3 regions of the Planococcus plakortidis genome follow, and region 1 is predicted to be linked to each of the others. Evidence: riboswitches for the same ligand, from Rfam matches in the RefSeq annotation. Region 1 holds a riboswitch; each other region holds the start of a gene.
What was found. A riboswitch is a leader RNA that binds a small molecule or an ion and turns the genes downstream of it on or off. The one in region 1 is predicted to bind S-adenosylmethionine.

Region 1 (10,299 bases):
GCTGTGTCTCGATGAATTGAGCGTCGACAATTGCTCGGTTGAACGCAGTAAAGCGTTGTCGGATGTTGTGCCATGGGAAAATACAGAAGACATCCCGGACAATGTGACGTTCGCCGATATGTCCGAGTATTTCTGCACGGACGATACGTGCCCGCCGGTCATCGGCAATGTGCTCGTCTACCGCGATAAGCATCATTTAACGACGCTTTATTCGCAAACGATGGGGCCTGCATTAAGAGAACATCTCGAACCGGCTTTTGAAAAGTTGAACTGATGAATACTGAACGCCTCCGGAAGGGCACTCTTCCGGAGGCGTTTTCTATTGATTCGTTTTGCAGGGAAAACAAATGCTGTGTCGAAAGAGAATAGCAAGGAACAAAGTGCGCAGCAAAATCGGAGAGGGGTATGTGGCATGAAACGCAGATGGCCGGTTTTAGCATTGACGACGCTCGGGGCATACGGAATTTACCGGAAATATAAAGACATGACGCGGCTTGTTAAACCGACATGGCCGGAAGTCCGGCACGCCGGTGAAGTGGAACAGGCAAGAACGGACAATCTTCCAAAACCGATCGCCAAATGGCTGGAAGTGAGCGGCGCGATCGGCCGGGAACAGGTGATGGGCGTTTACGTAAAGCAAGTGGGCTGGATGAAAACGAAACCCGACCAGGAAGAATGGAGTGAATCGACCGCCGAGCAATACAGCTTTATGGAGCCGCCGTCGTTTTATTGGAAAGCGCGCATGAAAGTGGACGGCTTGTTCGTTACAGGGGCCGACAGTTTTCGGGATGGCCGCGCGGGCATGCGCCTCCGCTTTGCGGGCCTCGTGCCGATCAACCGGTCGATGCCGGACGGCAAGCTGGATGAATCGGCCTTGCAGCGCTTTTTAATGGAGATGGCGTGGCTTCCGGGACTGGTGTTCAGCCCGTACGTGCGGTTTTTGAACAGCAATGCCCATTCCGTGGAAGCGGAAATGACCTATAACGGGTCGACCGCCAATGTAACCTTCGAGTTTGATGAAACAGGGCGCATGAAGCGGGCGCGGGCGATGCGCTATAAAGACGTCGGCGAAGAGGCGAAGCGCTTGCCGTGCATTGCCGAAGTGCATGAATGGCAACAAGTCGACGGCATCGAAATCCCGCGTCGCATCGACATTACGTGGATCATCGACGGCCAAGCCTTCACGTGGTATAAATTCACTGTCGAAGCCGCCAAATTCAATCCGCGCGTTCCGGATGCCTGGTAAAGGCCGGAAATGTAACAGAAAGTTCTTTGTTTTTTGATAAATCACCTTGACCCAAATCATCGCAGGGGGTATCATGTGGGAATACTGAAAACTGCATAGTGAATTCTTATCTAGAGAAGTCGAGGGACTGGCCCGATGACGCTTCAGCAACCAGCCGTTAGGTCAGGTGCTAATTCCAGCAGGCATATGCCTGGCAGATGAAAAGGAACGAGTCCGATATCGTAAAGCCTTCTTTTTCATGGAAGGCTTTTTTTGTTTCATATCGATGCGTCCGCAGCTGCACGGCAAAATCAGACAGAGGAGGACGAATCATGTTATTGGATGAACTGAAAAAACGGATGCTGACGGCGGACGGCGCCATGGGAACGCTGTTGTACTCGTACGGCATCGAATATTGCAACGAGGAATTGAACATCCAGCGCCCGGAAGTGATCGAGAAGATCCACCGCGATTATATCGCAGCCGGGGCCGACATTATCCAAACGAACACATACGGGGCGAATGCCCATAAACTGGCGCGCTACGGGCTCGAAGAACAGACCGAAGCGATCAATAAAGCAGCGATCGCCATCGCCAATAAAGCCGCAAAAGACGGCGGGCAGTTTGTCGTCGGTACGATCGGCGGCATCCGCGGCATCCGGAAAAGCGATGCCACTTTGGATGAAATCGTCGCTATGGTCGACCAGCAGGCGAAGCATTTATTGTCCGGCGACCCGGACGGCTTATTGCTCGAGACGTATTACGATTTCGAGGAACTGGCGGCGACCGTCACCCATTTGAAGAAACTGACAGACGCCCCTTTAATCGCGCAATTGTCGATGCACGAACCCGGCATTTTGCAAAACGGCATGAGCTTAAACGAAGGATTGAAACGGCTCGATGCGCTCGGCGCGGAAATCGTCGGCGTCAATTGCCGGCTTGGCCCGCACCATACCATCCAAGCATTTGAAGGCGTCGAACTGCCGGAAAAAGCGTTTTTATCCGCTTATCCGAACGCTTCGCTATTGGATATCGAAGACGGGCGCATCGTCTATGAATCGGAAGCCGATTATTTCGGCCGTGCGGCACTGCTTTTGCGCGAAGAAGGCGTGAGACTCATCGGCGGTTGTTGCGGCACGACGCCAAAACATATCGAAGCAGTGAAAAAACGCATCGGCCATTTGCAGCCGATCACCGAAAAGAAAGTCGAAGAGAAAAAGCCGATTGTCATCCGCGAGGCGGAGGCGTTAAAAGACAAGCCCTTGCACGAAAAAGCGAAAACCGAGCGGACGATCATCGTCGAACTCGATACGCCGCGCCATTTGGACATCGAGAAATTCCTTGAAGGTTCAAAGGCATTGGACGCAGAAGGCATAGACGCCATCACGATGGCCGACAATTCACTCGCTTCGCCGCGCATCAGCAATATGGCGATGGGTTCGATCATCAAGCACAAGCAGGATGTCAGACCTCTTGCGCATATTACGTGCCGCGACCGTAATTTGATTGGCTTGCAATCGCATATCATGGGGCTGGATGCACTCGGCATCCACGACATACTCGCCGTCACGGGCGACCCGACCAAAGTCGGCGATTTCCCAGGCGCGACAAGCGTCTACGACGTGTCGAGCATGGAGTTGATCCAGCTCATCAAAAAGCTCAATGAAGGCATTTCATTTTCCGGGAAACCGTTGCGGAAAAAAGCGAACTTCTCAGTTGCCGCCGCGTTCAACCCGAATGTCCGTGTGGTGGAACGGGCGGTTCAAAGGCTCGAGAAGAAAATCGAAGCCGGTGCGGATTACTTCATTTCGCAGCCGGTCTACACAAAAGAGAAAATCATCGAAATCCACGAAGCAACGAAGCATTTGGACACGCCGATTTTCCTCGGGGTCATGCCGCTGACGAGCATCCGCAGCGCCGACTTCTTGCATAACGAAGTGCCGGGCATCAAATTGTCGGAAGAAGCACTTGACCGCATGCGGGCTTGCGGTGAAGACAAGGAAAAAGCGACCGCAGAAGGCATACAGATCGCAAAAGAATTGATCGACACGGCAGCGGAATTGTTCAACGGCATTTATTTGATCACGCCATTTGTGCGCTACGACATGACGGTGGAATTGATCCGCCACATCCGACAACTAGATTTAAAGAAAGCGAGCGATCGTGCCTATGCCTAAACATTTAATTGAACAGCAACTCGAAAAACGCATCTTGATCATTGACGGCGCGATGGGAACGATGATCCAAAACGCGGATCTGTCCGCAGAAGATTTCGGTGGTGAGGAATACGACGGCTGCAATGAATATTTGAATATTGTCCGTCCCGACGTGCTTGAAGGAGTACACGACGCTTATTTGGAAGCGGGTGCTGATATCATCTGTACGAACACATTCGGCGGCACGCCAGTCGTCCTCGATGAGTACGGGCTCGGGCATCGTGCAGCGGAAATCAATCAAAAAGCGGTCGAAATCGCCAAAAAGAGCCAAGCGAAATATTCGACGCCAGAATGGCCGCGCTTTGTTGCGGGTGCACTCGGGCCGACGACGAAAACTTTGTCGGTAACAGGCGGTATCACGTTTGATGAATTAAAGCAGGATTTCCAAGTACAGGCGAAAGCCTTGATCGAAGGGGGAGCGGATCTATTACTCCTTGAGACGAGCCAGGATATGCTCAATGTCAAAGCGGCGACGATTGCCATTCGCGATGCTTTTGAAGAAACTGGTGTGGAATTGCCGGTGATGATTTCAGGGACGATCGAGCCGATGGGCACGACGCTTGCCGGGCAGACGATTGAAGCGTTCTATGTATCGATCGAACACATCAAGCCGCTTTCAGTCGGCTTGAACTGCGCGACAGGGCCGGAATTCATGACCGACCATTTGCGTTCATTGTCTGAATTATCTTCAGGTTACGTCAGCTGCTACCCGAACGCCGGGCTGCCGGACGAAGAAGGGCATTACCACGAAACGCCGGAATCCTTGTCGAAAAAACTGCGCGGCTTTGCTGAAAAAGGCTGGCTCAATGTCGTCGGCGGCTGTTGCGGCACGACGCCTGCACATATCAAAGCGGTGCGTGAAGCGGTCGACGGGCTGGCCCCGCGCGAACGCAATGAAACAAGCCATGGCCATGCAGTATCCGGTATCGAAGTACTCGAATACGACGAGTCGATGCGCCCGCTATTTGTCGGCGAACGCACGAATGTCATCGGTTCGCGCAAATTCAAGCGGCTCATTATCGAAGGGAAGTTCGAGGAAGCGGCAGAAATCGCCCGTGCCCAAGTGAAGAACGGGGCGCACGTCATCGATATTTGCCTGGCGAACCCGGACCGCGATGAACTGGAGGACATGGCGGCATTCATGCAGGAAGTCGTCAAAAAAGTGAAAGTGCCGCTCGTCATCGACTCCACGGACGAAGACGTCATCGAAGCGTCGCTGAAATTCTCGCAAGGCAAGGCGATCATCAACTCGATCAATCTGGAAGACGGCGAAGAACGCTTTGATGCGGTCATGCCGCTCGTGAAAAAATATGGCGCTTCGGTCGTTGTCGGCACGATTGACGAAATCGGCATGGCCGTGACGCGTGAGCGCAAACTCGAAATTGCGGAACGTTCGTACGGATTGCTGACCGAAAAATGGGGAATCGCCCCGGAAGACATCATTTTCGATCCGCTCGTGTTCCCGGTCGGAACGGGCGATGAGCAATACATCGGCTCGGCGGTGGAAACGGTTGAAGGCATCCGCCTCATCAAGGAAAAGCTGCCGCGCGCCTTGACGATCCTCGGCGTGTCGAACGTGTCGTTCGGTTTGCCGCCGGTCGGCCGTGAAGTGCTCAATGCCGTTTATCTTTACCATTGCACACAAGCCGGGCTTGATTACGCAATCGTCAACACCGAGAAGCTTGAGCGCTTTGCGTCGATTCCGAAAGAAGAAGTGAAGATGGCGGAAGAATTGTTGTTCGAGACGACCGATAAAAACTTGGCGGACTTCACGGATTTCTACCGCGATAAGAAAAAGGAAAAAACCGAAGACGATATTCCGGATACCGTGCCGGAGCGCCTCGCGTACTATATTCTTGAAGGCACGAAAGAAGGACTCATCCCGGATCTTGAAAAAGCGCGGGAGATGTACGAAGACCCGCTTGAGATCATCAACGGCCCGCTTATGGAAGGCATGGCGGAAGTCGGCCGCTTGTTCAACGACAACCAGCTGATCGTCGCGGAAGTGCTGCAATCAGCAGGCGTCATGAAAGCGGCAGTCTCTTATCTTGAAGGCTTCATGGAGAAAAAAGAAGACGATAGCGGAAAAGGCAAGGTTGTACTCGCGACCGTCAAAGGAGACGTCCACGACATCGGCAAAAACTTGGTCGATATCATCCTGTCGAATAACGGATTCAAGGTTATCGACATCGGCATCAAAGTGACGCCGGCGGAACTGATCGAAGTGATCCGCAAAGAACAGCCGGACATCGTCGGCTTGTCGGGGCTGCTCGTCAAATCCGCCAAGCAGATGGTGCTGACGGCGCAGGATTTCCGCGAAGCGGATATCGACGTGCCGATCCTGGTCGGTGGAGCGGCCTTATCCCGACGCTTCACCGAAACGAAGATCGCCGCGGAATACGACGGCCCGGTCATTTATGCAAAAGACGCCATGCAGGGGCTGGACCTCGCGAACCGACTGCAAAGCGGCACCGGTAAAGCGGAATTGCTCGATGAACTCGGCGCCAAGCAGGAAAAGCGCCAGGCACAGGAAGCCGCGCGTGCTGAAAAAGGAGCCGTTGCTGTTGCCGAAAAACCGGTCAAGACCGTGCGCGAAGATGCGCCAGTTTACGTGCCGAACGATTTGCGCAGGCATGTCTCGAAAGAGTATTCAGTGGCGCACCTGTATCCATACGTTAATATGCGCACCTTGATCGGCCATCATTTGGGGCTGCGGGGGTATAGCGATAAACTCTTGCAGCAAGGCGACGCGCGGGCAGTGGAATTGCATGAACTCGCAACGAAGTTTCTCCAGTCCGGGTTCTTGAAGCCGGCGGGGATGTATCAATTCTTCCCGGCGCAATCGGACGGTGACGACGTCATCATCTACGATCCGAAAGATGCCAAGACAGAAATCGAGCGCTTCACCTTCCCGCGCCAACAAAAAGCGCCGTTCTTGTGTTTGGCCGATTATTTGAAATCGGTGAGCAGCGGCGAGATGGATTATGTCGCGTTCATGCAAGTGACGGCAGGACACGGCGTCCGTGCAGAAGCGACGCGCTTGAAAGAAGCGGGGCGTTTCCTGGAAAGCCATGCGCTGCAGGCGACCGCTTTGGAACTGGCAGAAGGTTTCGCAGAACGCATGCATCAGGAAATCCGCGACCAATGGGGATTCCCGGACGCGACGGACTTCTCGATGCGTGACCGGTTCGCGGCGAAATACCAGGGGCAGCGTTTCTCGTTCGGCTACCCGGCCTGCCCGAATCTGGAGGACCAGGCGAAGCTGTTCAATCTCATCAAACCGGAAGACATCGGCGTCCACTTGACGGAAGAATTCATGATGGACCCGGAAGCATCGGTTTCGGCGATCGTTTTCGCCCATCCGGATGCGCGTTATTTCAATGTAGAGTAATAGGGACGGACCGGGGGAGCCCGGTCCGTTTTAAAATTATAAAAGAAGTAATGACCGTCGAAACTTATGAAAAGAGTAGATACTGTTGTCAGATCAAAATAATCAATGATGATGCTAAGTGGTTTGGAGAAGTGTCTGCGCGTAAAACCTTCTGCTCAATAATGCTGCGCATTACTTCGCAAAGATAATGTCTCCCGTAGTTCGACCTTATCTTTCCTGTGGATCAGCGAGACGACCGAGACCCCGCAAGCAGCGAAGCGGCTGAGGAGGCTTGGGCGCGAGCCCACGGAAAGCGGGCAGTAAACTTCGGAAAGCCACCTTGAATTTAATTGTTTGATATATGATAAAGCGGACTGGCAGACCCCGGTCCGTTTTTCTTTGTGTTCGAGTGGTAAGATGAAGAGTAGAGAGTTACAGGAGGTGGGGACGGATGACCGTCTTGAATATTTTGGATTACTCGCCGATCGATGAAGGCGAAACGGCAGCTTCCGCGCTTCGTTCGACTGCGGAGCTCGCGCGTCTTGCGGACCGTTTGGGCTATAAACGCTATTGGGTCGCCGAGCATCATCAAGTGTTTTCGGTCGCGGGCAGTTCGCCGGAGATGCTCATGATGCATCTCGCGACACTCACCGAACGCTTGCGGATCGGTTCCGGCGGCGTCATGTTGCCGCATTACAGCGCCTATAAAGTGGCGGAGAATTTCCGTCTGCTCGAAGCGTTGCATCCGAACCGGATTGACCTGGGCGTCGGGCGCTCGCCAAGCTTCCGGCTCGTCAACCAGGCGCTCAATGAATCAAAAGGCAAGCGCGTCCCTTACGCCCAGCAACTCATCGACCTGGAGAAGTATATCACCGATGATGTGGACAGCGAACACCGCTTCCAGAAACTGAAAGCGACGCCGATCACAGAAACAGCGCCTGAACTATGGCTGCTCGGGACTGGCGAAGGCTCGGCGAAACTCGCGGCTGAACGGGGCATGGCTTATGCGTATGCACATTTCGCCCGCCCTGAACAGGCGGGCATCGACGCGATCAAACGCTACCGGGAAACGTTTACCCCGTCTGGACTACGGAAACAGCCACACGTCGCGATCGCTGTTTTCGCCATTATCGGCGAGACGGAAGAGCAAGCCGAACAGCTCGCCAAAGCGTTCGACCTATGGCTGTTGTTCGTCGAATCGGATTTCCAGCCGCCATATTACCCATCGGTCGAAACCGCTGAAAAGCGGCGCCTGAGTGCAGCCGAGCGAGAACGCGTCGAACGCAACCGGAGCCGCATGCTCGTCGGCACGGCCGAACAAGTCAAACGGCAAATCGAAACCGTCGCCGGACAATTCGGAGCCGATGAAATCACCATTATCCCGAATATCGCCGGCCACCAATCGCGCATGGACACCGTGCGTTTATTGGCTGAAGCATTCAATATGCAGTGAACGGATTGGGAAATCCAATATAAGTAAGTATTTCTCAGTATTGTCCTAATAATGGCATGCTTTGGATGAATAAGTATTCTAAAAATTTTATAAAGACTGAGAATATGAAATATTGCCTTTTATTTAAGGAAATTGTCCTTTATAATAGTAAAAAACCTATTAGGAGGGGAACATATGAACAAATATAAATTAAGCGCTTTCACGGCAGTAGTCGCTGGCGCCATGACGCTTGCGGCTTGTGGCGGCGGTGAAGAAGGGGGATCCGGCGGCGAGGGCGGCGGAGAAGGCCTCGAGTCGAACATCGTAACGATTGCAACAGGCGGTGCATCAGGCCCTTATAACATCATCGGTTCCACGCTTGCCGATGTATACAGCAATGAGTACGGCGTCAACTCCCGTACACAGACGACCGGCGCTTCCGTTGAAAACGTCAACTTAATGAAGGAAGATAAAATCGAAATGGCGTTCACGATGAGTGATGTGGTCAGCCAGGCCGTTAACGGGGAAGAAAGCTTCACGGAACCGACTGACAAAATCAGCCAAATCGCGGCACTCTACCCGAACTATGTGCAAATCGTGACGACAGAGGATTCCGGCATCGAAACTTTCGATGACCTTGTCGGCAAACGCATTGCCGTTGGCGACCAGAACTCCGGAGTCGAAGTCAATGCCCGCACACTTCTTGAAGGGCATGGCATCACATATGACGACATCCAAGTCGATTACCTTGGCTACGCAGAAGCGGCAGACGGCTTGCGCGCCGGGCAATTGGACGCGGCGTTCTTGACGAGCGGCCTGCCGAACGCTTCACTTCTGGAGCTTTCCGAAACACTCGATATCCGCATGGTGTCAATCGACCCTGCCGATGTGGAGGAAATTGCACAGGACAAGAGCTATTTCGTCGCGCTTGATATCCCGGCAGACACGTATGGAAATGAAGAAGCGGTTCCGACTGCAGCGATCATGAATGCTTTGGTCGTCCGTTCCGATATGAGCGAGGATGATGTCTACAAATTGACACAGACGTTCTTCGACAACCTGGAAACACTCGGGAATTCCCACCAGGCAGCAACCGACATCACGCTTGAAAAAGCGCAGGAAGGCCTAGTGGCGCCATTGCACCCAGGCGCTGAACGCTACTATAGTGAACAATAAAAAGCTTTTGGGGGGAGGAGCATTCATTGCGGTGCTCCTTTTTTTCCTGCTGATAAAACTGCCGGTCATTGCCTTTGAAACAGATGGCGAGCGGTTTTATTTGAAGGAAGAGGCATTCGAATTATCGTGGATCCATTCGGTCGAAAAAGAGGAATGGCGCGAATACTACGAACGGGATGGGCAGATGCTTCGGCTGACGGAAACCCATTTCAAGACATTCGGGGCAGGGGTTCCGTCAGATGGCACGATTTTGCCGTCGGATGACGGATTTGTCCATATGCGGATCGACCGGGAATTCGAGGAACTGAATTTAACGGTATCGGAAAACGCCCAGACCATGATCCGTGCCGGCGGGCGGGAAATGCCGCTATACAGCTTAGCTGAAGATTACGGCACGTTCCGCATTTCGGTCGAGTACATTCATTTATGGAATTATGTAGGAGGGAAGACATTATGACCAAAGATAACCGGGATTTGGATGTCGAGAGCGTATCGGCACATCCCGAAGATAAAAACGTCAACCAGGAAGTGCTGGAGAAATACGATGTGGATGCGAAAGTCCGTAAACTGCGCAGCCGCAATATCGTTTTCGCCATCGCGGCCATCGCCATCGCTTATTCCCTTTATCACCTTTGGGTGACATTCAATCCGCTGCCTGCGCTTCAGGCGCGCTCGATTCACGTAGCGGTCGGGATGGGGCTTGTGTTCCTCGTCTATCCGGCATTCAAGAAGCAGGACAAGACACGCATCCCGTTCTATGACTGGATATTGTTCTTATTCAGTTTGGCCACTGCCGGGTATTTGATCTACGAATACGAAGCGATCATGACGACGCGCGGCGGGATTCCGAACACGCTCGACATCATCATGGCCATCGCGA
Region 2 (10,299 bases), 1.6 Mb from region 1:
AATTTTATTTTTCACTAAAAAAAGTGCCGGAGACAGACGCCCCCGGCACTCGATTCATTTTTTGGATCGCTGTTGAACGTATATGGAATTGACTGCTTCTTCAGAGCTATTGTGGCTGTCCGGTCCCGAGATTCCGGGATGTCCGTAGAAAAATGTGTTGTTCATATAATCTCTTGCACAAACTGGCGGCATTCATTTGAAAAAAGGATGAACGCATGATATGACTTGAAGTGCTCGGGCTGCAGACGGCCTCTTCACACCAAAATCCTTTTCGAACTACATCTCTTACTCACCAGTTGCAACGAAATAGCGGATGCGCGCTTCGATATCATCGCGTACCGATTGGAACACTTTCCATTTCTCTTCTTCGGTGCCTTGCGCTTTCGCCGGATCCGTAAAGCCCCAGTGGTCGCGTTTTACGTGAGGAGGCGTCATCGGGCATTTATCGGCCGCATCGCCGCAAAGCGTCACGACGAAATCGGCATTGTTCAAAATTTCGGTATCGATGACATCGGATGTTTGTCCTGAAATATCGATATTCACTTCATTCATCGCTTTCACTGCGTTCGGGTTCAAGCCATGCGCTTCGATCCCGGCACTCAACACTTGCCACTCATCGCCCAAAATTTCCTTCCCCCAGCCTTCTGCCATCTGGCTGCGGCAGGAATTGCCTGTGCATAAAAAGTACAATGTTTTTTTCGTCATATTGATTAGCTCCCTTGTTCCATGAATGGTTTTTGTTAGATCAATGTTCATTCAACTTGATGCCTTTTCCGCATTAACACTTATTCACAACGAATGCGCAGTCCCTGCTCCACCAACTTCTCGATGCGTTCGTCCTGGCTTGGAATGAACGCCAACACTTGCATGAGCATGTCGTATAATTCACTGTCCTGGTTCAATGAATAGAAAATCCATTGCCCCTTGCGCTTTTCCTTCACTAAACCGAGATCGCGAAGCTTGCGCAAGTGCTGGCTGATGGCGGACTGGCTGACGTTAAAGATTTCCACGAATTCGCAGACGCAGCAATCGTTTTTTTCGAGCAATTTGACCATCGACAATCTTGTCTTGTCACCTAATAGCTTCAGCAGCATGCTCGCTTTGTCAATTTCTATTTCGCGCGCTTTCACTTCCATCGGATGATTCCCCCGCTTCTATACTTAGGTTTGCTTAAATACTTTAATACCAAATACAGCATATCAGCATATGCTTATATGTTCAAGCAGTGATCTGAATGATAAAACATGTACAGCGCGTATTTTTCATAGAAAAAAGGAGCGGCATGCTCCCGCTCCTTCCTGATTGAATCTTTTCTTCAATGATGATGATGCCCAGCCGCTTCAGTCTCTTCTTGCCCTTGGCAGCGGATCGAGTCGTCATGGGGATGATCTTCGGTTTCCAACTGCACGGTGACATGGCCGATTTTCAGCTCCAACAGCGCATGTTCAATATCCCTAAGCACTTGCTGGCTGTCCTTGAACGAGATATGTTCTTTGATGACCACATGTCCCGACATGGCATTCTTCCCGCTCGTGATGCTCCACACGTGAAGGTCGTGGATACTTTTCACGGCAGGCAGCGCTTCGATCGTTTGCGCTACTTGTTCCAGGTCGACATTTTTCGGCGTGCCTTCCATCAAGACATGCACCGCTTCTTTCGTTACGCGCCAACCGCTGATCAAGACAAGGATGGCGACAACTACACTCGCCAGCGGATCTGCCCATGCCCACCCGAAGAAAATGATCAACAGGGCCGCCGTGATCGCGCCGACCGATCCGAGCAAATCACTTAAGACATGTAAAAAAGCGGCACGGAGGTTCAAGTTTTCTTTCGTATCGCCTCCGCGCATCAAAATCCACGCAACGAGGATATTGACGAGCAAGCCGATAACCGCAATGGCCAGCATGCCCGAAGTCGCAATTTCAGGTGGGTCGGAAAATCGGTGATAGGCTTCATAGAAAATATAAAGTGAAATCAACACTAGTGTTACTCCATTAAAGACTGCCGCCAGAATTTCAAAGCGTTTATAGCCGTAGGTCTTCATTTGATCGGCCGCTTTTTCGCCGATGGAAAAAGCCAGGTAGCCGACACCGAGCGAAATGGAATCGCTGAGCATATGGCCGGCATCCGCCAGCAGCGCAAGGCTGTTCGTCAAATATCCGCCGATCGCCTCGACCACCATATAACCGGTGATGATCAGAAAGGCGATCAACAATGTTTTTTTATTGCGGCTATGCGCATGGTCATGTGATGATCCCACCGCCAACACCTCCACTGCAGCTTCTTAATAATCCTCTTCTATATGTGTATTCCCGAATCATGGATGGATATCCTTTTCGAAAAAATCTTTTCCGCATGGAAAAACCGGCTCATAAGGCCGGTTTCATTAGCTTTTTGCAGCAGCTGTACTCAAAATGGATTCCAGTGAAGCTTCGAAACGCAGGTTCATTTCCCGTTTCAACAAATGCAATTTTTGGGCATGGTCCGGTTTCACGCCAGTGATGGCCGCGTCGATTCCCATGACGCCCAAAGTCTGCACGAGCGATTCCAGGTAATGGACGCCTTCTTGTGTCACTGTCCCCATCGCCGTCAAATCGATCACGACCGTGTCCGCTTCATATTCATAGATTCGGGTCACGACGTAAGGGCGGATCGCTTCGACTTTCTTGGCGTCCAAATTGCCGAATAACGGAATCAGCACATAGCCGCCCCCGACTGAGATGCACGGCGCGGATAGTTCCCGCACTTTTTCCAACAATGCGTCTGCCCGTTCTTTTTCCTTCAGCAATTCATAATCCGTTTCCTTCAAGCGGCCGCGAAGGCGGACCATTTGCGCCGTAATCGAATCCAGTTGCCCATCTTTCGGCACAAGCACCAAATTCAACGAGAAGTCGCTATCCCAGCGGTAATGGACATCCGCTAAAAACAAGCCGTCGCCCACCATGAAGTTCAGCTCTACGGGCTTCTGCTTCGTGCGTTGTTTCAATAGGCGTTCGGCTTTCGGGCGGCTGCCTTCATCAAGCAGCTCAAAAAACGTTTCCGGCGCGCCGAAAAGCTGTTCGGCTTCCGAGGATTGGTCGACCACTACAAAGCTATTATTCAACCTGAAAGCCGGCAGCGGCCATTCAGCCAGTGGAGAGCGTGTCATCGTTCGGCCCCTTTCCAGTGCGGATCCATTCCCTGAGCGCACCCAGTTCCCGGACAACTACCGCGCCTTTCACATGCAAATCCGCAAAACTCGACAAGGTGACAGCCCGGCCGCCGATCAGCACGGCGGGGTTGGAACCGGTGTGCGCAAAAGCTTCCGCATAGGTTTTCAAAGCCGGCAGCCGATGCGCGAGCGCGCCGGATAATGCCACGACGTCCGGCTGCCATTCCCCGGCCAGTTCAAGCGCTGAATCAAGCGGCAGATTCGGCCCCATGTAGCGGACTTCATACCCTTCTTCGCGGAACAATGCGGCGACCATCTTGAGCCCGATATAATGCTCTTCGCCTTCCGGCCCGAAAACCATCGCCTTTTTTGGCCCGTTGCCTGCCTTGTTCCGCAGTTCCGTAGCGGACAGCACAAAATCACAGACGGCAGTGGCCAAATGCTCTTCCGCTACCGATATCTCATTTTGTTCCCATAGTTCACCGATACGATACATCGCCGGTGTCAATAATTCGCTGTAGAGCTGTTCGTATGAATGGCTTTCCAGGAAATCCTGGACATATTTCAAAGCTTCCTCTTCCTGTCCCTGCAGGAAAAGATCCGAAAGCTGTGTTGATTCGTGCATTTGATCAGCCCCTTTTATGTTGAGGGAGCTCCAATAACCGGACTGCGCGATCGAGGCAGCCCAGCATGAAATCTCCTTGCGTTGTTTCGGTGTAGCGCGGCACAATATCCATAAGCCGCCTGAAATTATCGATGATGAGGGCGGTTTCGACATTGCGGCTCACAAGCACCGTCTCGAGCCAGATGGCGTAGTCGACAAAGGATTGCTCGCTTTGCAGCTCCCACGCGGTTTCGAGATAATCCAAGTGGTGATGATTGTCTTTGACGGTATGTTCATATCCCTTATCGCCGAAACGTTCCCATAAATTCGGATACGCTTCGTATATACCGTCTGCCGTGTCGGTCGCGATTTGCTGTTTTTGTTCCTGGTTCATTCGGCCACCACTTCGTACTGATGGACTTTCGGCACGATGCCCGCGAGTTCCTGGTCAGGATAGTTCTTTTCCAAATCATGGATTTCCTTGAACTCCTGGCTCTTGACCCAGTTCATATACGACTGTTTGGACTGCCATTCCAGATGAACAGTCAATTCATGTCGCTTTTTCGTGTTTTGGATCAACCGGAATGAAGTAAAGCCTTCCGCCTGGTCCACACGGCGCGAGCGTTTCTGGTAAATTTCGATGACGTCTTGTACCTTGTCTTCAGGCACAATGACGGTGGATGTGACGATGTACATAATTCAGAACCCCTTTGCAACTAGCTTTGTATAAGCTGGGCATGATTAAAGTTTACCTCAGCATACCATTTCAGCTCCCGGAATAAAAGCGAGCGCCTTTAAGGCAATTATAAGAGTATTTTCAATATTCCGCTTGTATTCCGCACGCAATTGCCGTATGATGGAAAACATCAACCAACAGCAAACGACAACTTTATAAAATGATTCTTATCGAGAGAGATGGAGGGATTTGGCCCTTTGAAGTCTCAGCAACCGGACAATGTCACGGTGCTAATTCCAATAGGTACAGCCTAGTAGATGAGAAGATGGCATATACGGCAGGGGCTTTCTTCTAATCAATAGAAGAAAGCCCCTGCTTTTTGATTTGAAAGGATGAGGACCATGACACAGCATAGTTTAGAAACTCGACTGGTACAGCTCGGCAACCGCAGCGACCAACGCACAGGAGCGGTCAATCCCCCGATTTACCTTTCCACCGCTTATGAACACGAAGGCCTTGGCAAATCCACAGGCTATGATTATACGCGGACAAAAAACCCGACACGGCAGCTTCTTGAAGAAGGGATCGCGAATCTGGAAGGCGGCGACGCAGGCTTTGCATGCAGCTCCGGAATGGCCGCGATCCAACTGGTCCTCTCCTTGTTCCGTCCGAACGATGAAATTTTGCTTCCTGAAGATATTTATGGCGGCACCTACCGCCTGCTGGAACAATATGAAGAGAAATACCATATCCGCCCCATTTACGATTCCTTCATCGATCCGAAAACAGCTGAAGCGAAAATCACTGACAATACAAAAGCGATTTTTATTGAAACCCCAACCAACCCATTGATGCAGGAGATCGATTTGGAATTGTATGCACAATTGGCGAAACGCCACAAGCTTTTGCTGATTGTCGACAATACCTTTTTGACGCCTTTCCTGCAGCAGCCGCTCGCAATCGGTGCGGATATCGTACTCCATAGCGCCACCAAGTATATCGGCGGCCATAACGATGTGCTCGCTGGGCTAGTCGCCGCAAAAGGCGTCACTTTATGCGAAGAACTGTTCACTGCCCACAATTCGGCTGGTGCCGTGCTATCTCCGCTCGATTCCTGGCTGTTGATCCGCGGCTTGAAAACCTTGCCGCTGCGCATGCGCCAGCACGAAGCCAATGCCAAGGAAATCTCCCGTTTCCTGGAGACACATGATGCCGTGACAGATGTACTGTATCCAGGAAAAGGCGGCATGTTGTCGTTCCGCCTGCGCGAAGAGCGATGGATTGGGGAATTCCTCGAGAGCCTATCGCTCATCACATTTGCCGAGAGCCTCGGCGGCGTAGAAAGTTTCATCACATATCCTGCGACCCAGACCCATGCCGATATGCCGGTCGCAGAACGCACGGCACGCGGCGTCTGTAACCGCCTGCTCCGCTTCTCTGTTGGCGTCGAGCAGGCAGAAGATTTAATTGCTGATTTGTCCCAGGCCTTGGCTAAACTAAAAAAGGAGGTCGTTTCCCATGAGTGAACGACGCGAGACGAAATTGATCCATTCCGCAGGCATCGATCCATTAACAGGCGCAGTCAATGTTCCGATCTATCTGTCTTCCACTTTTCATCAGGAGAGTATCGATTCGTTCGGGCCTTTCGATTACAGCCGTTCCGGCAACCCAACGCGCAAATCACTTGAGGAAACGATCGCCAAACTTGAAGGCGGCGCACGGGGCTTGGCCTTTTCTTCCGGCATGGCGGCTATTTCATCAGCCTTCATGCTGTTGAAAGCCGGCGACCATGTGCTCGTTTCGGAAGACGTGTACGGCGGCACGTACCGCTTCATCACGGAAGTGCTCGAAAAATTCAAAGTCGATTACACCTTCGTCGATATGACCGACCTTGGCGAAGTGGCCGCCGCTTTCCAGCCGAATACGCGAGTCGTCTACATTGAAACGCCTTCCAATCCGGTCATGAAAATCACCGATATCGAAATGGCCGCTAAACTGGCGAAAGCGAACGATGCCATGACCTTTGTCGACAATACTTTCATGACACCGCTTTACCAGAACCCGCTTGAACTCGGCGCGGATATCGTACTTCACAGCGCGACGAAGTTCCTGTCGGGCCATAGCGATATCACGGCTGGGCTTGCGGTGACCAAAGATGCCGGGCTTGGGGAACAATTGGCATTCATCCAAAATACATTCGGCTCTGTACTCGGTGCCCAGGATTCCCATACCTTGATCCAAGGCATCAAGACACTTGGCGCCAGAACGAAACAATCCGGTGAAACGACTGCGCGCATTGCGGAGTATTTGCATAAGCATCCGCTTGTCGAGGAAGTCTATTATCCCGGCTTCTCGTTCCATCCCGGAAACCCGATCCATAGCCGCCAAGCAAGCCACGCCGGTTGTGTGCTGTCATTCCGCCTGGCAGATAAAGACGCAGCCCGCATTCTCGTCGATGCTTTGGAGATCCCGGTGTTCGCGGTCAGTCTCGGTGCCGTCGAATCGATCCTATCCTATCCCGCTACGATGTCCCATGCCGCCATGCCGCCGGCTGAACGGGAAAAACGCGGCATTACCGACGGGCTTCTGCGCTTCTCTGCAGGACTCGAGCATCCCGATGATTTGATCAATGACTTCAGCCAGGCACTCGAAAAAATTGCGATCGCCAAAGGGCTCAGCATCGCTGATTGATGCCAAGCAATCAACAGACTGCCCGCTTCGTCAATTACAAGACGAAGCGGGCAGTCTTTTTCACGTGCATCTGCAATACACCCGAATCCCCATATCCCAATAAGAAAGCCTGAATTCCAGGGGGAGGGAATTCAGGCTTTCTTCCATTTATCATAAAACGATCTGCTGGGCAGGCTCTTTGAGCGATACTTTGGCAACGCCCGTTTCTTCCGCAGCTTTGGAGACGGCTTCGGCAACCGCCTGTGCCACGCGCGGGTCGAACGGCTTCGGTATCACATACTCTTCGTGCAGTTCATCGGTAGCGATCAAGGCGGCGATCGCTTCGACTGCCGCGATTTTCATCGCGTCATTGATATCACTCGCCTGTACATCGAGTGCGCCGCGGAATAACCCCGGGAACGCCAGTACATTATTGACCTGATTGGCAAAATCGGAACGCCCTGTCCCGATGACCCGTGCACCGGCTGATTTCGCGGCATGCGGCAAGATTTCAGGATTCGGGTTCGCCATGGCAAAGATGACCGGGTCTTCATTCATCGAGCGCACCATGCTTTCCGTCAATGTGCCTTCTGCCGATACGCCGACAAAGACGTCGGCATCGGCGATGACTTCCTCCAATTGCCCTTGTTCCATCCGGTAATTGCTCATTTCCGCTACTTCCGCCTTGAATGGATTCATGCCGTTCGGGCGCCCTTTATATATCGCGCCTTTGGTGTCGCACATGACGATATGGCCGAATCCGAACTTCGCCAGCAATTTGACGATGGCAATGCCTGCTGCGCCGGCGCCATTCACGACCACTTTCACGTCCTCCACTTCCTTTTCGACCAACTTCAAGGAATTGATGAGGCCGGCCAGTGTGACAATCGCAGTGCCGTGCTGGTCATCATGGAATACGGGTATATTCATTTCCTGTTTTAAACGCTGTTCCACGATAAAACAAGTCGGGGCGGCGATATCTTCCAGATTGACGCCGCCAAAACCGGGTTCGAGCAATTTGACGGTCCGGATGATCTCTTCGGCATCCGTCGTATCCAGGCAGATCGGGAAAGCATCCACACCGGCAAATTCCTTGAACAAGAGAGCTTTCCCTTCCATGACCGGCAGCGCCGCTTGCGGCCCGATATTGCCAAGGCCGAGTACTGCGGTGCCATCCGTAATGACCGCCACCGTGTTGCCTTTCATCGTGTAGTCATGCACTTTCTGTGGGTCGGCATGAATTTCGCGGCACGGTGCGGCTACGCCAGGAGAATAGGCGAGGCTCAGATCCCTTTCGTTTTCCACAGCCACTTTTGAACGAATCTCCAATTTCCCTTGATGCCGGCTATGCAAGTTCAGCGAATCGTTTTTCAGATCGGTCATTTGCCTCATCTCCCTTTTGATTATAATTGTTTATTATATCGCCTCCCCACTAAATTAAAAGACTTTTCTTATAATTCTGATTAATTTCAGACTTTAGGCTGATAGAGAAAGAGTGAGGATCCTCACCCTTTTTCCATATCCTGCTTGAGGAAATGGATCAACGCTTCTTCCCGTTTTCCTTGTACAGCTTTCGATTGCTCTTCCGGCCACTCGTAGAAGCCGCTCCCTGTCTTTGCCCCGAGTTCGCCTTTTCCTGTCAACTCACTTAATGTCCTGCCCGGTTTTTGGTCTGTCGACAGGTCTTCGAATAGATAATCGGAGATCGCATGGAAAATATCCAAACCGCCGAGGTCTGCCGTCTGCAGCGGGCCGGTCACCGGCAAGCGCCTGCCGATGCTATACGTAACAGCTGCATCGATATCTTCTTTCGACGCCACTCCCGCATCCAGCAAAGCTTGCGCTTCACGGAACAAGGCGAACTGGAGGCGGTTCCCGATAAATCCGGGAAGCTCTTTTTTCAACATCACCGCTTGCTTTTTCATCTGTTCGATGAATGCCTTTGTTTGCTGCAAAGTTTTTTCATCGGTCTTCTCCCCGCCGACGATTTCCACGAGCGGCACTAAATGTGCAGGATTCCAGAAATGCGTCAATACGAAGCGTTCAGGATGTTTCATCCCTTCAGCGAGTGCAGTCGGCATCAGCCCTGAGCTATTGCTCGCGATGATAATATCGTTTGCGGCCAGCTCTTCCAGCTGATGATAGATTTTATGCTTCAAGGCCATATTTTCCGGTACGGCTTCGATGATGAATTCTGCATCTTTCACTGCTTCTTCCAAGGATGTTGTGAATGCAACATGTTCTGCTATCTCCTGTGCCTGTCCCTCATTGATCAGTTCATTGTCTGCCATGAGTTGCAGTTTCGCTGCAAAACCTTTTTTCGCCGTTTCCAGATCGTGGTTGTCTACCCCGAATATTTTCACTGAATGTCCGCTCCATGATGCTGACAATGCAATTGAATGCCCCATCGTACCTGCTCCGATAATCGCGATGTTCTTCATCTTGACCCTCTCCTTTATGTAAAGATAACATGGCTTCATGTACTGCCAAAAAGCCCGCTGCATGAGCGGGCTTTTCGTCAAAGCCGTCCGTTTATTTCGTTTTTTCGCCAAGCTCGATGGATGCCAGTGTGGATGTAATCGCCATCTCATCGGGGTCATCTGCATTTGCGCGAAATTCACGTTTCACTTCCCCGTAACCTTCGACAAAATAATTGCGGTTGATGGAACCATCTTCTTCAGAAACCGATTCAAGCACGAAAACATCGTCGAAGTTTTCGTACGGTGTCTCTAGGCTGGTTCCCGTTTCAATGATAGTCGCATCACCGATTTCCTGGCCTTCCTCGATCGGGAATTCCAGATAAGTCGAAATCACATCCAAAGCTTCCAATTCCTCAAAGCTTGCTTCATATTCATCATAAAACTCGCCTTCCTGCTTGACCAGTTCGATGCGGTCATCGTGCAGGCGGAAGACTTTCAGGACCACGGTCCCCCCATTATCTTCATAAGTCGCCACATGGTTCGCTTCCATATAATCGGTTTTCAGCGTAAACTCGGCAAATTCATTTCCGTACCCCTCGAACCTGGCAGTAGACCCATCCTCCAGAAAGTAATCATATGGATCGACGGCTGCCTGTCCGCCTTCATGGCTGTCGCCGCTTGTGCCTTCAGCCGGTTCCTCCTCCGTCGCTGCTTCTGGTGCTTGATCCTGTTCCGTTTCTTCCTGCGCTGCACCTTCTTCAGGTTCTTCTGTTACCGC
Region 3 (10,299 bases), 650 kb from region 1:
TTCTTGATCGGCCAAAGCAAACGGCGCGCTTTGTCCAAGTTGACGTTATCCGGCCAGCTGTTAAGCGGCGCGAAACGCTGGTTGCCGGTAGAACCGCCCCCGCGGCCATCCGTTGTCCGGTAAGTACCTGCCGCGTGCCAAGACATGCGGATGAACAATCCGCCGTAATGGCCATAATCCGCCGGCCACCATTCCTGGCTGTTGGTCATCAAATCACGAAGATCTTGTTTCAATGCCTCGTAATCCAATTTTTCGAATTCCGCTTTATAGTCGAATTCAACCCCCAGAGGGTTCGATTTCGTGTCATGCTGGTGCAGAATATTCGAATTCAGCATATTCGGCCACCAGTCTTTATTTTGCGTTTTGCCTGGTTTATTTGAAGTCGTGATGGCGCTGTCCTGGTGTCCGCCCGTTTGGTCAGTCGGCTGTTGCCCGCCGGCGCCCGTGAATGGGCATTGTGCATCGGATGCAGCTGTGTGACGCTTTTGTTCGTTGTTATCCATCTTCTAAAAACCTCCCAATTGATAATAAAAAAAGGTAAACTTCTGCCCAACACTTGTGTTACAGGGTGTTGCTAATTTCATATAATGATTCTTACATTAGAATTATACTAAACTAGAACCGAACTGAACAGCAATTTGACTGAAATTAAGGGCAAATCTTTTCTGCCCTTTTTAATACAGAAAGAGTTATCCAAGTTCTTTCCTATATAAATACTTCCGGTCCCCAATTGCTAGAAAAGTTCATTGAAGAATGACGCGAACAGCACAAAAACGAGAATCAAAACGATGATGGTAATGAGGATGCCCGGCAGCACGACGATGAAAAATCCTTTCCAGGACGACACCTGGTGCGCTTCGCCTACCGCCTTGCAGACGATGATGAATGTTCAGATGGAGACGACCGCCATGACGATGGACATGATGGCAACAATCGGGCTCCCTTCCACGTCCGTGCGATCGGCCAGGAATGTGTCCGGTGATGCCAGTAGCCAGATGATCAACAGCGGCAATAGCCAGATCTGCGGAATTTGGGCTGTGGCCAGTGCCTTGAACATGTCCTGATAGGTCGCCGTTCCCTTAAACAATCGGCCGACAAGCACCAGGACCGCAGCGCCGAGAAAATAACCGAACGCACTGCCGATCGGCCCGGTCACCAATGCCTGCAGAATCGCTGCCCAAGGCGCCATTTCAGAGCTTCGTTCGTTCATCATCCCGATCAAGCCGGAAGCAAAGCCTGTGAGGACGATGAGCAGTATGATGAACTTGAATGATTTTTGTTCAATGACGAACCGGACAGTTTCACGCGTACGCAGCCATATATCCGTGAATGGATTCAGCCCGCGCTCATTTTTTATTCGCTCTTCCCTTACCATGATTTCTTCCTCCCCTCTTTTCGATGATTGCCGTGAATTAAAACTTTATCCCTATGTTTCTTCATATCTTTTGAATACCCTTTCTATTTTGTGAAAGGAGTAAAATTGAGGGAGAAATGATAACCGAACAGCCAATTGAGAAAGGAGCCATGCCAAGTGGAAATTGAATATTTGCTTCGCGCAAGCTCTAGGCAGGAATTGAGGGAATGGCTGGAGGAACATTCAGCTTCAGCGAAATTTTGCTGGGTGCTAATCGGGACCAAAGAACGGCCGGAAGGGATTTCTTATTTGGATGCCGTGGAAGAGGCCTTATGCTTTGGCTGGATTGACGGCATCACGAAAAAGACCGACAGCAAGGAATTGGCGCAGCGGTTTTCACCGCGCCGGAAAAAGAGCAATTGGACCGAATTGAACAAAGAGCGTGTTAGGAGGCTGGAGAAATTGGGCTTGATGACTGAACAAGGGCGCCGCGTGCTCCCTGATATGCGGCCCGAGTCTTTTTCGATCGACGAAGAAATCGAATCCGCTTTGAAGCAAGACCCGCAAGTCTACGAAAACTTCTTGAACTTCCCTGAACTATATCGCCGGATCCGGATCGACAATATCCAAGGCTATAAAAACTATGACCGCGCACTATTCGACAAGCGGCTGGAGAAATTCGTTGAGAACACACGCGCCAATAACATGTACGGGCAATGGCACGACAATGGGCGCTTATTGGATGAGTAAAAGCTTCTCGCATGTTTCCACCTTTGTTGGGTAGATGTTTCTACTTTTGTTAGGTAGATATTTCTACCTTTTTTAGGTAGAACTTTATGAGGGCTCAACCTTGGCAAAAAATGCTGGCATCTCCACCGAAAAAAGCATCCTTCTTAGCGCTTGTGCCGGGAAGGATGCTTTTTCTTCTATACATATAGCGGATCTTTCGCCGCATCGAGCGGCTGTGCTTCGACAAGCGGATAAAAACAGGCGACTTCCTGGCCCGAGAGCCCTCTCGGTTCGAGCGCCGGCACTTCCGTTTTGCAGCGTTCGGTAGCCATCGGGCATCTCGTATGGAACACGCAGCCGCTCGGCGGGTTGGCGGGTGACGGCAACTCGCCTTTCAAGACGATGCGCTCCCTTCCGCGCTCGAGCAGCGGGTCTGGGACCGGCACTGCCGACAGCAAGGATTGCGTATACGGATGCTGGACTTTCGTATGGAACGCGCCCCGTTCCGATTTCTCCATCACTTTTCCTAAATACATGACCGCCACCCGGTCAGCCAAATGATTGATGACGGACAAGTCATGCGCGATGAAAACATAGGTCAAGCCCAATTGCTTCTGCAGATCCTGAAGCAAATTGATGACTTGGGCCTGCACCGAAACATCCAGTGCACTGACGGGCTCATCACAAATCAGCAGCTCAGGCTCCAGGGCCAGGGCGCGCGCTATGCCGACACGTTGCCGCTGGCCGCCTGAAAACTCATGCGGCAGTTTATCGTAATGCGTGTCCGGGTTCAACCCGACCAGTTCGAGCAATTCCTTGACCCTCGATTCCAGCCGCTCGGTTTTTTTATAGGCTTTCAACGGCGCCGCGACACTGTCTCCGATCTTCATGCGCGGATTCAAACTGGTGTAGGGATCCTGGAAAATCATTTGGACATTGCGCCGCATGCCATGAAGTTCTTTGGCGCTGGCTTCGGCGTAATCTTTTCCGTGGAACAGGATTTCTCCCGAGGTCGGTTGTTGCAGGCCGACGATGCTTCTCGCGAGTGTGCTTTTCCCGCAGCCCGATTCGCCGACGATGCCGAGCGTCTCGCCTTTTCGGACTTGGAGGTCGATGCCGTTAAGCGCTTTGACGTAGCTTTTTTCGCGCTGCAACAAGCCTTTTTTGACGGGGAAATGGACATGCAGCCCTTTGATATCCAATAATGCGCTCATGTTGTCAGCACCTCTTCCAATTGGTTTTTCCGTTCTTCGAATTCATTGCTTGAGAGAATGCACGCTGCCGAATGAGTGTCTTCGCGACGCTCCAGCGGCGGATCAACTTGCCGGCATGCGTCCCGTGCGAACGGGCATCTCGGTTCGAACGCGCATCCTGCCGGCCGGTCGATCAAACTCGGCGGCTGCCCGTCGATCGGGATGAGTCGCTCTGGGCCGCCTTCCCGAATGACCGGGACCGAACGCAAGAGCGACCACGTATACGGCATCGACGTTCTATAGAAGATATCTTCAGCACTTCCCGATTCAACGATTTTCCCGGCATACATGACCAAGATGCGGTCAGCTAAATGAGCCACGACGCCGAGATCGTGGGTGATGACGAGAATGGCCGTGCCGTATTTTTCCTGTATGCCCTTCAGCAAATCCAAAACTTGCGCCTGTATCGTGACATCCAGCGCCGTCGTCGGCTCATCCGCAATCAATAGTTTCGGATTGGAAGCAAGCGCCATGGCGATCAAGACACGCTGGCGCATTCCACCCGAAAATTGATGCGGGTAGCTGTTCATGCGCGCTTTGGCATCGGCAATGCCGACGTCTTCCAATAACTCAATCGCTTTTTCGCGTGCTTGCTGTTTCGGCCGTTTTTGATGCGCTTGAATGGCTTCGATCAATTGCTTACCGATTTTGGATACGGGATTCAAACTCGACATCGGATCCTGAAAAATCATGGCGATGTCATTGCCCCGCAGTTTTCTCAGTTCCGTCTTGCCCATCTCCAATACCGGCTGGCCTTCAAAATAGATCGTGCCTTCCGGATATAGTGCAGGCGGTTCCGGGTTGAGCTTCATCAAGGAATGGGCGAGCACGCTTTTGCCGCTCCCCGACTCCCCAACGATGCCGATGGTCTCTCCTTTTTGGATGGAGAAGGACACGCCGTCGACCGCTTTCACGAGGCCGCCCGGTGTATCGAGATGGACATGAAGATTATCTACTTGCAGCATTCGAATACCCCTTTCAGGCAAGCTTCGTTTTGCGCTTGCGTTTCGCTTGATGTGGATTAAAACTGTCTCTTAGCCCATCGCCGAGCAAGTTCAAAGCCAGAACGGTGATGACAATCGCAAGGCCCGGGAAAATGGAATACCAAGGCGCGATGGTCACGTAAATCTGTGCTTCCTGCAGCATATTGCCCCAAGTCGGTGTGGACGGGTTGACCCCTACGCCAAGAAAGCTGAGAGCCGCTTCCGCTAAAATGGCTTTCGCGAAAATGAAGGTGCTTTGGACGATGACCGGGGACAAAATATTCGGCAATATGTATTTAAAAATAATTACCGCATGGCTCGATCCGGTCGTCTGTGCCGCTTCGATATAGGATTGGTTTTTCACTTGCAGCGTCGCCGAGCGGACGACTCTCGCCATGACCGGGAAAAATGCCAGTGTCAGAGCGATGATGATATTGGTGATGCTGCCGCCAAGTGCCGCGACCAGCGCAAGCGCAAGGATTAGCGCCGGAAATGCCAGAAAGCCGTCAATGATTCGCATCAGCACAAAATCCACTTTGTGGAAATAGCCGGAGATTAAGCCAATCACGGTGCCGATGACCGTCGATAGCACCGCAACGACGACGCCGACAGACAAAGAAACCCGAGCGGCGACGATGGTCCGCGAGAAAATGTCGCGCCCGAAATCGTCAGTGCCGAACCAATGCGCTGATGATGGGCCGGTCAAGCGCTGTTCCGGGGAAATCGCGGCTGGCGAAAACGGCAGCCAGGAACTGGCGGTGATCGCTGCAAGCGCGACAAGTACCAGCATGGCGAGTGCCAATAGATTCGTTTTCTTAGTAAGCATCGGTTTTGTCTCCTTCCAAATGTTCAATCATAGCGGATCCGCGGATCGAGGAATGTATAGAGCAAATCCACTAACAGATTGACGAACACATAAATGCCGGCAATGAACAGGACAATTCCCTGTACGACAGGGTAATCGCGGCGATGGATGGAATCGACCAAGAGCTGGCCGATGCCCGGAATCGTGAACAAAGTCTCGATGATGACCGTGCCCCCGAGCAAGCCGGCCACCGTAGCGCCGAGCACTGTGGTCGTTGGGATCAAGGCATTGACGAAGACATGGCGCATCAATACTTCGCGTTCCTTGACACCTTTCGCGCGCGCCGTTTTGATGTAATCCTGATTGACCGAATCGAGCATGCTGTCGCGCAGCATCCGGGCGATGATACCCACTTCGACGATCGCCAGCACAAACGACGGCAAGAGGATATGGTGAAGCCACGCATCCGCCCCTTCCGCAAACGGCACATAGCCAGCTACCGGAAAGATCGGCAGCGCGACGCCGAAGCCAAGCACCAATAGCGTCGCGAGCCAGAATTCCGGGACAGATACACCGAACAAGGAAACCGATGTGAAAATCGGATCCAAGACGGTCTTGCGCAGCGCGACGATGAGGATCGCCACCGGAATGGCAATGGCGAGCAAAATCACCGTCGATAGCGCCATCAGGCTGAAGGTCGGCCCGAAGTTCTCAGCGATCAGCGAGGTCACCGATTGCGAAGAGTAAACGGAAGTTCCGAGATCCCCCGTGATGACTTGTGAAAACCAATTGAAAAATTGGACGTACAGCGCTTGGTCCAAGCCCAGTTCACGCTCCAAATCAGCAATCGCTTCCGGTGAACTGTCCTCCCCTAAAATGAGGAACGCCGGGTTGCCGGGCGTCAGATGAACGATCATAAAGACGATGACACTGACGACCAGCATGACGGGAATCACCGATAACAACCGGCGAATCGTGTAGTTCAGCATTGCGTGTTCCCCCTTCTCCATAAAAGGAAGAAAATCGCCAGCATCGTTCCTGACGATTTTCTTCTCTTAATTATCCTGTTTGATGGCTCGTCGTTAATTGGTTTTATACGTATTCCAGAAGCGCGGGCCGTACCATTCGCTATAGTCGTGGATATCGGTTGTGCGCGCATTCAAGTTCGAGATGTTCGTCACTTTTTCAAACGGCAATTCTTCATAGAGCGTTTCGTTCAAGCCGGCGAGGATCTGCTGTCGCTCTTCCTCGGATTCCGCTTGTGCCCACTTGGCGATTTGCTCCTGCCATTTCTCACTGTTGTACCAGCCGCTGCTGTTCGAATCCTGGCTCAACATGCCTGCCTGGTTCGGCGAGAAGAACGGGGACCATCCAACGACCACTAGATCCCAATTGGAAGCCTCTCCCCATTTCTCAAGGTATGTTGCCCATTCATAGGATTCCAGCTCGACCGCAAAGCCGGCTGCTTCAAGCTGCTGTTCAGCGATCTCGGCAATTTTCTTATAGTCGTTGGAATCGCTTGAGAAGATGATTTTGATCGGTTCGCCGTCGTAGCTGCTTTCTGCCAATAAGCGTTTCGCTTCCTCCACATCATAGGACAGGAAGCCGTCTGTGTTTTCTTCCGAATATAGTGCGGTTTGGTTCGGCGTGAACAAAGCGCCGTCCAATTCGTAAAATTCCTCGTTTCCGTATGTCGCTTTGGCAATTGCTTCTTTATCGAGCGCCGCGTTCAATGCCTGGCGCACTTGCAGGTCATCGAAAGGCGCTTCCGATTTATCCGGCGTCAACACTGTATAGCCGTTAGTGGCGGTGCCTGCTTCGATATTCGGCGTGCTTTCAATCACTTCGTACAAATCGAGCGGCACTTCATCGCCGAAATCGTAAAGCCCGGTTTTCAAGCCATTAACCACCACTTGAGGGTCTTTGACGATCTTGAAATGGACCGAATCCACATACGCTTTTTTCTCTCCCGTCAAACCGCTTGTCTCATCGGTTCTGGATGCATAGTCGTCGTATTTGGAAAGTACGATTTCATCGCCGCGCTTCCACGAATCAAACTGGAAAGGCCCGGTGCCGATATACTGGTCATGGTCGAGCGGCTTTTCGCCGGCCGCTTCAGCGACCTCTTTCGGCAAGATGACGGCAGCCGATTTTGGGGCAGCCAAGTCGGAAAGTAAAGAGCTATAGGCTTTGTTCAATTGAATGGTTAACTGCAAACCGTCTGCTTCCACGGACTCAACGTGGTCGTTGGTGATCTTGCCGACAGATGACACTTTCAGCCAACGTTCGATGGACGCTTTGGCATCTTCTGCCGTTACTGGTTCCCCGTTATGGAAAGTTACGCCTTCACGCAAAGCAATCGTGTAGGTTTTTCCGTCTTCACTCACTTCATAATCTTCTGCGAGCAGCGGTGCCGCTTCAAAATCCTGGTTCAAGGCAAACAAGCCTTCATAAATATGCCAGCCGATTTTGCGAGCGGCACTTTCCCCTGTATACATCCAATCGAGCGTGTTCGGATCTGCGCCGATCGCCACATTCAATTCTCCGCCTTCTACAGGTTCTGAAGCTGCGCCTGAATCTGATGGGCTTGCTTCACTGCCGGAACAACCGGCCAATCCGATAAGTGCAATTAACGTGATAACTAAAAAGATGATATTCTTCACGATGTTCCTCCTTATGATTTAAAAAATAATGATGCTTCGAGTATGTATGCAACTGCTTAAAAGCCTATCCAAGTTCCCAGATTTTCAATGAAGCGTCGAAGTGTTGATGCGCCAATCTGCCGCTCAAGCTCCGACGGGATTTCGAAAACCATTTGTCCACTGAAGGCACCTCCTTCGCTAAAAATAATTTATCTTACCTGTTTACTTGGTTTTAACGTAATAAAAAAACCCCTTCTTCTTTTCGACAAGAAGAGGAGTGGTTTCATACGTTCGATCGCCTCTCTTATCTCTGTACTCGCGGTACAAGGAATTAGCACAGTGCCGCATTGCGGTCTGCTGCTTTGACGTCTCAGGGCCAGTCCCTCAGTCAATCTCGATAAGATGATTAAATTGTAAAGTTCATGTTACGGCCCTTGATCCAGCTTGTCAACATTATTTTGAAGAAATTGAATTTATTTACATGACGTTGAAATTCGATTTGGTTTACGCTTGCCGTCCTGTCGGCAAAACACTCGACTGTTCGATCCATTCAATAGATTTGGCGACGATAAAATCCAATTCATGGTCCATGGAAGCGATGTGATAGGAATTATGGAGTTCGTGCTTGAACGCGTGTTCTGAACCGACCTTGCCGAGAATATAATCGGTGTTGGCTGGCGGTACGACATGATCTTCAAGCGACTGGAAACACACAACCGGGCAGTGGACTTCGCCGAGCTTTGCGCGGACAGCATCCATATAGCCGAGCAATTGCTGATACGCTTTGACCGGCGCTTGCCCGTAAGTGATTTCCACCGCATCCGCTTTTTTGATATCGGGCGCATCTTCTGTGACGTAAGCATGGGCCGGGCGGCTGCGGTAAGTTTCAAATTGCGGGATGTCGATCGCCGGATTGATCAACGCGATGCCCTGGATTTCAGAATGGCGGCTGGCCAGATCCAAGCTCAAGGTGCCGCCCATCGATTGCCCAATGACAAAGACCGATGTGCATGTTTGCTTGAGTTCTAAATAGGCCTGCTCGACACTCTGGAACCAGTCCTCATTAGAGAATGGTTGCAGGTCCTTGAAATGGGTGCCATGGCCCGGCAGCCGCGGACAGGAAACCGTATAGCCTTGCTTGCCGAGCGCTTCGCCTAATTCCCTGACGCTTTGCGGCGTGCCGAGAAACCCGTGGCACAATAGGATGCCGGTGCTGCCGCCTTTCAGAAAGAAGGCTTCTGCCCCTTGGATGACAGGATATTGTTCGTTCATGCAATCCCTCCTTCAGCTGTTTAAAATCAGGAGGCCCACTAGCTGCCCCTAATGTGAAGTAGTGCGAAAAAAGCTTATTCACATTAGACTATATTTAAAACCTACTTGTCAACTAGGTTTTATAAAATGAACGATCAACCACACCAGGCGCTCCCTTAATGCTTTAAACTTCCGAAGGCTTCCCTTGGCGCGCCCATGACGCAATCGCTGCAATATCAGCGGGCGTCGTGCTGCAACAGCCGCCAATGATGTCAGCTCCTGCTTCATGCCAGGCTTTCGAATTGGCTGAAAACGCACCAGCCGACGGTTCTTCGCTCCAGGTTTTGCTTACCGGGTCGTAAGTGGCGCCGGAATTCGGATAGACGATGACCGGTTTGGAAGATGCGCTTTTCACTTCCTGGATCAAGGATCCGATAAATTGCGGCGCTGTGCAATTAATGCCGATCGCCGCCACTTGCGGCTGGACATCGAGCCAGTTCGCACAATCTGCAATCCGCTCCCCGTCGCTAATATGGAACTCATCTTTCGCGCTGAACGTGAACCAGGCAGACACTTGCGGAAATTCTTCCAGCACGCTTACGATCGCTTTCGCTTCCACGAGGCATGGCAAAGTTTCACATGCTAACACATCCGCCCCTGCTTCGACCAGCACACGGATGCGCTCTCTGTGGAATGCAGCCAATTGCTCTTCGCCAATCGCATAGCCGCCGCGGTATTCAGACCCGTCCGATAAAAACGCACCGTACGGGCCGACAGAGGCCGCCACTAAAGGCTTCGGCCTATCCGAACGATCCGCTGCAGCGTCCCAAAACTCATCGCGTGCTTGCGTTGCCAGCTGGACAGATTTCGTGATCAACGCGATCGCTTGTGATTCTGTCAGCCCTCTTTCCCGGTAGCCTTCAATGGTCGCCTGGTAACTGGCCGTAATGGCACAGTCCGCTCCCGCTTCGAAATAATCCACATGCACTTTCTTGATCAACTCCGGATTTTCAATCAATATTTTCGCGGACCATAAGGAATCATTCAAATTGCATCCGTAGTTCTCAAGCTCTGTCGCCATCGCCCCGTCCACAATCAGGACCGGGAACTCGTTCAATATCTGTTCAATCGGGTTCATTCCAAATCATCCTTCCGCTCTCAGTCGTTACACTTTATTTTTCAGCCTTGGACGGCTTTCCCTAAAAATTGCCTCGTTCTTTCGACGGCGGGCTTGGTGAAAATTTGCTCAGCCGTGCCTTGCTCGATAATGACGCCGTCTTCC

Region 2: it holds a riboswitch for S-adenosylmethionine, as region 1 does, so the genes downstream of both, BBI15_RS11355 (methionine biosynthesis PLP-dependent protein) here and BBI15_RS03115 (bifunctional homocysteine S-methyltransferase/methylenetetrahydrofolate reductase) in region 1, are expected to answer to the same signal.
Region 3: it holds a riboswitch for S-adenosylmethionine, as region 1 does, so the genes downstream of both, BBI15_RS15925 (ABC transporter substrate-binding protein) here and BBI15_RS03115 (bifunctional homocysteine S-methyltransferase/methylenetetrahydrofolate reductase) in region 1, are expected to answer to the same signal.

What each region holds. Positions count from the first base shown of each region.
Region 1 is NZ_CP016539.2:588,121-598,419, forward strand. It holds gene BBI15_RS03105 (acyltransferase family protein) at 1-274, shown strand, start outside; gene BBI15_RS03110 (DUF6920 family protein) at 413-1,246, shown strand; SAM riboswitch class I at 1,350-1,450, shown strand; gene BBI15_RS03115 (bifunctional homocysteine S-methyltransferase/methylenetetrahydrofolate reductase) at 1,555-3,402, shown strand; gene metH (methionine synthase) at 3,395-6,832, shown strand; gene BBI15_RS03125 (LLM class flavin-dependent oxidoreductase) at 7,263-8,264, shown strand; gene BBI15_RS03130 (TAXI family TRAP transporter solute-binding subunit) at 8,439-9,419, shown strand; gene BBI15_RS03135 (DUF1850 domain-containing protein) at 9,451-9,876, shown strand; gene BBI15_RS03140 (TRAP transporter permease) at 9,873-10,299, shown strand, end outside.
Region 2 is NZ_CP016539.2:2,237,805-2,248,103, forward strand. It holds gene arsC (arsenate reductase (thioredoxin)) at 286-705, opposite strand; gene BBI15_RS11325 (ArsR/SmtB family transcription factor) at 786-1,136, opposite strand; gene BBI15_RS11330 (cation diffusion facilitator family transporter) at 1,316-2,260, opposite strand; gene BBI15_RS11335 (STAS domain-containing protein) at 2,387-3,148, opposite strand; gene BBI15_RS11340 (cobalamin B12-binding domain-containing protein) at 3,126-3,776, opposite strand; gene BBI15_RS16565 (hypothetical protein) at 3,781-4,149, opposite strand; gene BBI15_RS11350 (antibiotic biosynthesis monooxygenase family protein) at 4,146-4,451, opposite strand; SAM riboswitch class I at 4,656-4,755, shown strand; gene BBI15_RS11355 (methionine biosynthesis PLP-dependent protein) at 4,833-5,957, shown strand; gene BBI15_RS11360 (aminotransferase class I/II-fold pyridoxal phosphate-dependent enzyme) at 5,950-7,122, shown strand; gene ystJ (NADP-dependent malic enzyme) at 7,273-8,484, opposite strand; gene BBI15_RS11370 (3-hydroxyacyl-CoA dehydrogenase family protein) at 8,607-9,542, opposite strand; gene BBI15_RS11375 (hypothetical protein) at 9,634-10,299, opposite strand, start outside.
Region 3 is NZ_CP016539.2:3,196,354-3,206,652, forward strand. It holds gene katG (catalase/peroxidase HPI) at 1-503, opposite strand, end outside; gene BBI15_RS15895 (Yip1 family protein) at 890-1,375, opposite strand; gene BBI15_RS15900 (YdeI/OmpD-associated family protein) at 1,532-2,104, shown strand; gene BBI15_RS15905 (ABC transporter ATP-binding protein) at 2,281-3,297, opposite strand; gene BBI15_RS15910 (ABC transporter ATP-binding protein) at 3,294-4,301, opposite strand; gene BBI15_RS15915 (ABC transporter permease) at 4,315-5,145, opposite strand; gene BBI15_RS15920 (ABC transporter permease) at 5,169-6,113, opposite strand; gene BBI15_RS15925 (ABC transporter substrate-binding protein) at 6,207-7,787, opposite strand; SAM riboswitch class I at 8,068-8,170, opposite strand; gene BBI15_RS15930 (alpha/beta hydrolase) at 8,271-9,038, opposite strand; gene mmuM (homocysteine S-methyltransferase) at 9,202-10,155, opposite strand; gene BBI15_RS15940 (amino acid ABC transporter ATP-binding protein) at 10,197-10,299, opposite strand, start outside.